Regions from separate parts of the Streptomyces sp. V3I7 genome, predicted to be linked through region 1. Evidence: riboswitches for the same ligand, from Rfam matches in the RefSeq annotation. Region 1 holds a riboswitch; each other region holds the start of a gene.
The links. A riboswitch is a leader RNA that binds a small molecule or an ion and turns the genes downstream of it on or off. The one in region 1 is predicted to bind cyclic di-AMP.

Region 2: linked by a shared signal. The riboswitch ahead of QFZ74_RS03960 (C40 family peptidase) and the one ahead of QFZ74_RS19155 (NlpC/P60 family protein) in region 1 are both predicted to bind cyclic di-AMP.
Region 3: linked by a shared signal. The riboswitch ahead of QFZ74_RS18280 (transglycosylase SLT domain-containing protein) and the one ahead of QFZ74_RS19155 (NlpC/P60 family protein) in region 1 are both predicted to bind cyclic di-AMP.

What each region holds. Positions count from the first base shown of each region.
Region 1 covers NZ_JAUSZK010000001.1:4,081,658-4,083,839, forward strand. Annotated here, with positions in the region: gene QFZ74_RS19150 (hypothetical protein) at 1-137, opposite strand, end outside; gene QFZ74_RS19155 (NlpC/P60 family protein) at 165-1,340, opposite strand; cyclic di-AMP (ydaO/yuaA leader) riboswitch at 1,346-1,510, opposite strand; gene pcrA (DNA helicase PcrA) at 1,845-2,182, shown strand, end outside.
Region 2 covers NZ_JAUSZK010000001.1:820,754-822,935, reverse strand. Annotated here, with positions in the region: gene QFZ74_RS03970 (helix-turn-helix transcriptional regulator) at 1-36, opposite strand, end outside; gene QFZ74_RS03965 (ATP-binding protein) at 248-715, shown strand; gene QFZ74_RS03960 (C40 family peptidase) at 708-1,181, opposite strand; cyclic di-AMP (ydaO/yuaA leader) riboswitch at 1,185-1,395, opposite strand; gene QFZ74_RS03955 (hypothetical protein) at 1,724-2,038, opposite strand; gene QFZ74_RS03950 (ATP-dependent Clp protease proteolytic subunit) at 2,046-2,182, opposite strand, start outside.
Region 3 covers NZ_JAUSZK010000001.1:3,901,775-3,903,956, reverse strand. Annotated here, with positions in the region: gene QFZ74_RS18285 (polyprenyl synthetase family protein) at 1-258, opposite strand, end outside; cyclic di-AMP (ydaO/yuaA leader) riboswitch at 1,010-1,189, shown strand; gene QFZ74_RS18280 (transglycosylase SLT domain-containing protein) at 1,195-1,683, shown strand; gene QFZ74_RS18275 (HAD family hydrolase) at 1,741-2,182, opposite strand, start outside.

The DNA of each region.
Region 1 (2,182 bases):
ACGAGGACGACCTCGGACAGGACCTCGTGGCCCGTCAGGTGCAGCCCCACCGACACGATGCCGGTCGCCATGACGGCGGCTCCGGCCACCGGCGGATGCCGTGTCCACCAGGGGCGGGGGAGGGGAGTGCCGGGCATGGACCGATGCTAAGGACGAAAACCCGCTCAGACCGGGCGCACCACGCTGTGGATGATCGACGAGCCGGCGTAGTAGATCGACTCCTCGCGGACGTACGCGCCGGGCTTCGGGGCGTGGATCATCATGCCGTCGCCGATGTAGAGGCCGACGTGGCTGATGTCGTCGTAGAAGAAGATCAGGTCGCCGGGCTGGGCGTCGGCCAGGGAGACCGTGGTTCCGACGTTGACCTGGTCCCAGGTGGTGCGCGGCAGGGAGACGCCCGCGGCCTTCCAGGCGGCCTGGGTCAGGCCCGAGCAGTCGTAGGAGCCGGGGCCGGTCGCGCCCCAGACGTAGGGCTTGCCGATCTGGGCGCGGGCGAAGGCGAGCGCCTTGGCGGCCTGGGTGGCGTACGAGGAGGACGTGCTGGAGGAGGACGTGCCGGACGAGGAGGTGCCCGTCGTCGGGCTCGGTGACGCGGAGCTCTCCTGCTGGGCCGCCTTCTCGGCGGCGGCCTGGCGCGCGGCTTGCTCCCGGGCGAGCTCGGCCGCCTGGCGCGCGGCCTCCTCCTGCTTGCGCTTCTCGATCGCCGCGAGCCGCGCCTTCTCCTCCGCCGTCAGCTTGGACAGCAGTTCCCGCGCGGTGGACAGCTTCGTCTGGACGGTGGACTTGGCGGAGCGCAGCTCGTCCTGCGACTCGGTGAGCGACTCCAGGCTCCTGGTGGCCTCCTGCCGCTTCTTCATCGTCGCCGACTGCTCGGTGACGTAGTCGTCGACCGCGACCTTCTGACGCGAGGTCAGACGGTGCATCAGCTGGTTCTGGTCGAAGTAGTCCTGCGGGGAGTCCGCGAGCAGGAGGCTGGCGGTGCTGGGGGCGGCGGCGCCGGTCCGGTACTGCGCCGCGGCGAACGTGCCCAGCTCCTCACGGGCCTTGTTGAGTTCCTGCGTGCGCTTCGCCACGTCGTCGAGGAGGCCGTCGACCTGCTTGCGCTGCGCGCCGGTCCGCTCCTTCGCGGCGTTGTACTTCTCGGTCGCCGACTCCGCCTGGCGGTAGAGGTCGTCGACCTTCTTCTGCACTTCCTCGACGCTCGGCCGGTCGGCCGACGGGGCGGCCTGGGCCGACTGGGACAGCAGGGCCACGGAGGTGAGGGCGGCGGTGGCCAGAGCGGGGGTGCGTATGCCGGCGAGGCGAGTACCCGTGGGGCGCGACTTGCGGTGCGACGCCAAGAGGGGGCTCCTTCCAGGATCCGCCTACCGAGTTAGCTGTCGGGTTCGGGCGGGTGGTTCGGAAGGCTGCCCTACGGTCCCTCCGCAAGGGGAGGGGGCCGATTCACCCCAAGATCGGGTGGGTCCCCGGCTCCGGCACCACAGGGGGCCGGACTCAGCGGGGGCCGCGGGTCCCGGCGACGTTCGCCGGTGAAGGTCCTGCGGCCCGCCCGGCACGGTAGCCAACTCGTGTGGCCCGTGTGAAGGTTGGTGGGTGATATGCCCGATACATTTTCGTGACCTTGGGAGGGAAGGTCTCCGGCGGCGGTCAATTGGGGGCGGTGTGGGGTGACTTGTCCATGTGAGGGATCGGTGCGCTCGGCCGCGCTGAGGGCGAGTGCGTACCGTAATGGCATGATTCTGGAGAGTTAAGAGGGGAGGGTGGGGTAGCCCACGTCGTCCGTGACCGGGATGTTTTCCGGGCGGCGACGGATTGTCGGTGGGGCGCCCTAGACTCGGAGAGCGATGAGCAGCCTCTTTGACGACAGCTTCCTGGCGGACCTCCAGGCCCCCCGCGGCCGTGCGGAGGAACCGCCGCCGCCCGAGGACGACCACGCTCCGGAGCCGATTCCGGACGATCTGTTCGGCGGGAAGTTCGACCTGCCTCCGGACGGCGCCGGCGCCGGCCGTGACGCCTACTACCGCGACGGCGCCCCGCGCCCCGTCGTCGACCCCGCCGCGCTCCTGGAGGGGCTGAACGACAACCAGCGCGCGGCCGTTGTCCACTCCGGCTCGCCGCTGCTCATCGTGGCCGGTGCGGGCTCCGGCAAGACCCGTGTGCTCACCCACCGCATCGCCCACCT
Region 2 (2,182 bases), 3.3 Mb from region 1:
CAGTTTCCGCCGGCGCACCGCGGGACCGTGCTGCATGGGCTCCTCCCTACCTCTTCCGAGGCGCCCGAATACGCTCCGCCGTCGCAGAGTTCACCGCATTGGGCGACAGATATATGCATATCTTGGTGGATCGCCCCTCTGACCGACGTGGCAGTGGCAGTCTGGCGACGAGCACCAGTCCGGGACCGTACTCGAACCATCCGCTCCTTGGCGGGCCGCGGTTCCGTGGGAAAGGGACGGCGTCGCCATGGCAGACCATCTGGAAGCATCCCTCACGCTGCCGAGCGATCCCGCCTCGGTCTCCGCCGCCCGCACCTATGTCGTGGGCACGCTCGCGGAGTGGGGGCTGGCGTCGGACACGGACGTCGTCGACACCGTCCGGCTGATCGTCTCCGAACTGGCCACCAACGCCGTACAGCACACCCTCGGGCAGTCACCCACCTTCACGGTGGACGTCGCCCTCGATCGTGACGAACGGCTGCGCATCGGTGTGACGGACAGCCACCCGCGCCTGCCGAAGAGACTTCCCGCCGCCGTCCAGCAGGACAACGGGCGCGGGATGGTCATCATCCGCTGCCTTACCGCCGAGTGCGGCGGCAGGATGCGCATCCGGCCCACCCGCGAGGGCGGCAAGACCGTCTCCATCGAGCTGCCGTGGGTGGTGACGGCGCCCCGGGAAGGCGCCGCCGCCGACAGAAAAGGCCGGGTCAGCTGACCCGGCCGTACCAGACGTTCCTCGTCCAGATCTTCTGGAGTCTGACCACGTCCCCGGTCTTCGGAGCGTGCCAGATCCGGCCCTTACCGGCGTAGATGCCGACGTGGTAGACGCTGGACCCGGAATGGAAGAAGACCAGGTCCCCGGCCTTGCGGTGGCCGGCCGAGACGTGGCGTGTGCGGTTGTACTGCTGGGCGGCCGTACGCGGCAGGCGCTTGCCCGCCTTCTTGAACGAGTACAGCGTCAGCCCGGAGCAGTCGAAGCGGCGAGGTCCGGTGGCACCCCACAAGTACGGGGCACCCCTCTTGGACGCGGCGATCTGGAGTGCCTTGTGTGCCGTCGTGGCGGCAGCGGCTTCGGCGGTGAGGCCCGGCACGACGATGGAGCCGCTCACCGCGGCGATGGTGAGCGCCGAGGCGGTACCCGCCCGGAACACAAGCGACGGGACACGATTGAGCGCGGTCATACGCAACCCTTCGTCAGCCGCCTGTGAAGGATGACCTGTCGGATTCGGGCTGGCGAAGTTGCCCGGTCGCGTTCCCGCGACTTCACCCCAAGGACCGCTCACCGCGGACGGACGTCCGCTGCGGCGACCCGTCTTGCCTGGGTCCTCCACTCCTGCCGATCCACTTCCGTCGACCGGTCGTCCGGGCGGCGGCAGGACTCGGCGTCCGCCCGGACCGCCCCGCCGCGGTGGCGGGGGCTTGTCGTCAGACACGGATCTTCACTCACGGAAGTCCGAAAATCCGAGTGGAACCGGGCATTTGTGGAGTTGCTCACTGGGCGCCCGTTCGGGTGGACACTGCCCCGTACGGGTCTCCGGGTCCGGGGGTGACGCACCCCCGGACCAGCGCGGAAGCACTTCGGCGCCCCCTTCGCGCGCGCACGCCGTGCAACCCGCACGGTGCCAAAAAAGGATGGTCGTCTACTCCGAACAGGGGTACGTCATTTGGTCCGTTTCGTCATAGTCGTGTCGCGTCGATTCCGGCCGTGCCGAGCGGGGCGGTGTCAGTGCGTGCGGTCGGGCGGCGGCGGCACGCTCACCCGGGCCGTTCGGCGCTCGCCGTCCAGGACGCGCAGCGCCCGCGCCAAGGTGGCGTTGTGCAGCTCGGTCTCGCCGCGACGGTGCATCAGCGCGAGCGCGTCCCGCAGCGCGACGGCCGTGCGGACCAGGGCCTGCGCGGCCCGCAGTCCGCCGTACGTCCCCGTGTTGCCGGCCGGGTTGATCCGGCCCAGCAGATCGACCGCCTCCAGGTAACGGTCGATCAACTCGCCCTCGGCGCGGGTCAGCGCGGGCAGGGGCGGCAGTTCCGGCGGCAGCATCGGCCCCTCACTCCGCGTCCGGCGCCGTGCGCGACGCCTTGCGGCTGGGGACGACGCCGTCCACCAGCCCGTACTCCAGCGCGCCCCGGGCGTCGAGGATGAGGTCCCGCTCCAGGTCATGGCTGACCTGATCCGGGGACCGCC
Region 3 (2,182 bases), 180 kb from region 1:
GGTCAGTTCCACGACCACCGCCGACGGCACGACACCCGGCGCGTACGGGTCACCGAACTGCGCCGCGAGCATCACGAGCAGCGGCCGGAAGCGCTTTCCACCTGCCAGCACCAGGTGTCGCGCTGCCTCTGTTATGAACGCGACCTCGCTCTTGGTCGCCTCCAGCAGACCTTCCTCGACAGCCGTCAATCCGGCCTGGATATCGGCTTCCAAGGCCTCGTCCCGCACGCTCAGCCCGAACGTCCCGACGACGGTCACGGAGGATCTCCTGTCTGCAGGTGCCTGCTGGCGCTTTTACGGCTTGTCCGAACTGCTGGCGATTACGCGCTTTGTCGATTGGTCGCAGCCATCACACAAGTCAGCGTATCTGGTCAGGTTTCGATCACCGATATCACCCACCCACCCCCACCCCCGACTTCACCCGAGCGGGAGGTACCCCCACCGCCCGAGCCCTACCGGATCACGACCGCTATGTCCTTGATGGTTCGAAATGAACCGATATTCAACGACCCAACGGGATGCACCCCGCTTCGCCACCCCACCCGCCCGCCTGGCGCACTCCTTACCCGACGACACCCCCACCACACCCCACCCGCCCCTGCCAGCGTGACGAACGTCTCCCGCCACCCGCGCACCCACGTGACACCTTCCGCCAGAGAGGCGACCCCTGCCCCATTCCATACCCCTCTGTCCGATTTGCCGCTCTTGCTATTCCAATTCCCCTTATCCCCTTTAGTGAGACATAAGGTCCACTGCCGTCGCCCGTGAATTGGGTCACCCGCACGACATGAGTGCATATGCACGACACTTCGGACACCGACCCTCATCCCCCTTGTCGTGCACGGCAGTTGAGCTTCCCCGCCCCAAAAGGATCAAGAACCCCATAACCCTCGCACCAAGGTCATTTCGGACGAGAAGTGATTCGGGCACTTGTTCCGGACATGTGCTCTCGCATAACTTCCCGGCCTGTCGGGCGGACGCCTAATCCTGCCGCCGCCCTTCGTGACCCATCGACACATCGACGAACTCGCGTACGGCAGGAGCGGGGGACCCAGATCAGTCGCCGGACCGGACGGCCCATGCCGCACCGGTACGGCTCGGGGTGAAGTCGTGCCGCCTGACGGCGGCGCGGCCGGGCACCTCCCCGCCCGAACCCGACAGCTCACCTCGCAGGCGCCGGAGAGGAAGTCCGCCATGTCCGCTGCCCAGCAGCACCGCCGTACCCGCACCAACCGCATCGCCCGCGCCGCCGCCGTGGCCGGCACCGGCGCCGCCGTGCTCGCCGTCTCGCTGATCGGCGCCACCGGCGCCTCCGCGGCCACGCCCACCCAGGCCAAGACGGCCGCCGCGGCCACCGTCTACCCCAACAACCTCGACGGCTGGATCCGCGAGTCGCTCCACGTGATGGCCCAGAAGGGCATCCCGGGCACCTACAACGGCATCTACCGCAACATCATCCGCGAGTCCTCGGGCAACCCGAACGCCATCAACCTGTGGGACTCCAACGCCGCGAAGGGCATCCCGTCCAAGGGCCTGCTCCAGGTGATCAACCCGACGTTCAACACGTACCACGTGTCCGGTACGTCCTGGAACATCTACGACCCGGTCGCGAACATCACCGCCGCGTGCAACTACGCCGCCGCGCGCTACGGCACGATAGACAACGTCTTCGGCGCGTACTGACGGGTCGACACCCCCTGAGCCCCCGCGATGCCGGCCCGACCGACCGGGCCGGCGTCGTCAGCTCCGGGGAAAGCTCCAGGGAAACAGTCTTTCGAGGACGACGGCGATGCCGTCGTCCTCGTTCGACGTGGTGACCTCGTCGGCCACCGCCTTGAGTTCCGGATGGGCGTTGGCCATCGCCACCCCGTGGGCCGCCCAGGCGAACATGGGGAGGTCGTTGGGCATGTCCCCGAAGGCGACGGCGTGTCCGGCGCTCAGCCCCAGATGGCCGGCGGCGAGCGCCAGCCCGGTCGCCTTGGTGACCCCGCAGGGCTGGAGCTCCACCGTGCCGGGCCCCGACATGGTGACCGTCGCCAGCGAGCCCACGACCGCGCGCGCCGTCGCCGCCAACTCGTCGTCGGACAGCGTGTGATGGCGCAGCAGCACCTTGCTGATCGGCTCGCACCACAGGTCGTCGCGCCGCTGGACCCGTACCGCGGGCAGCGTCGGGTGCGGCATC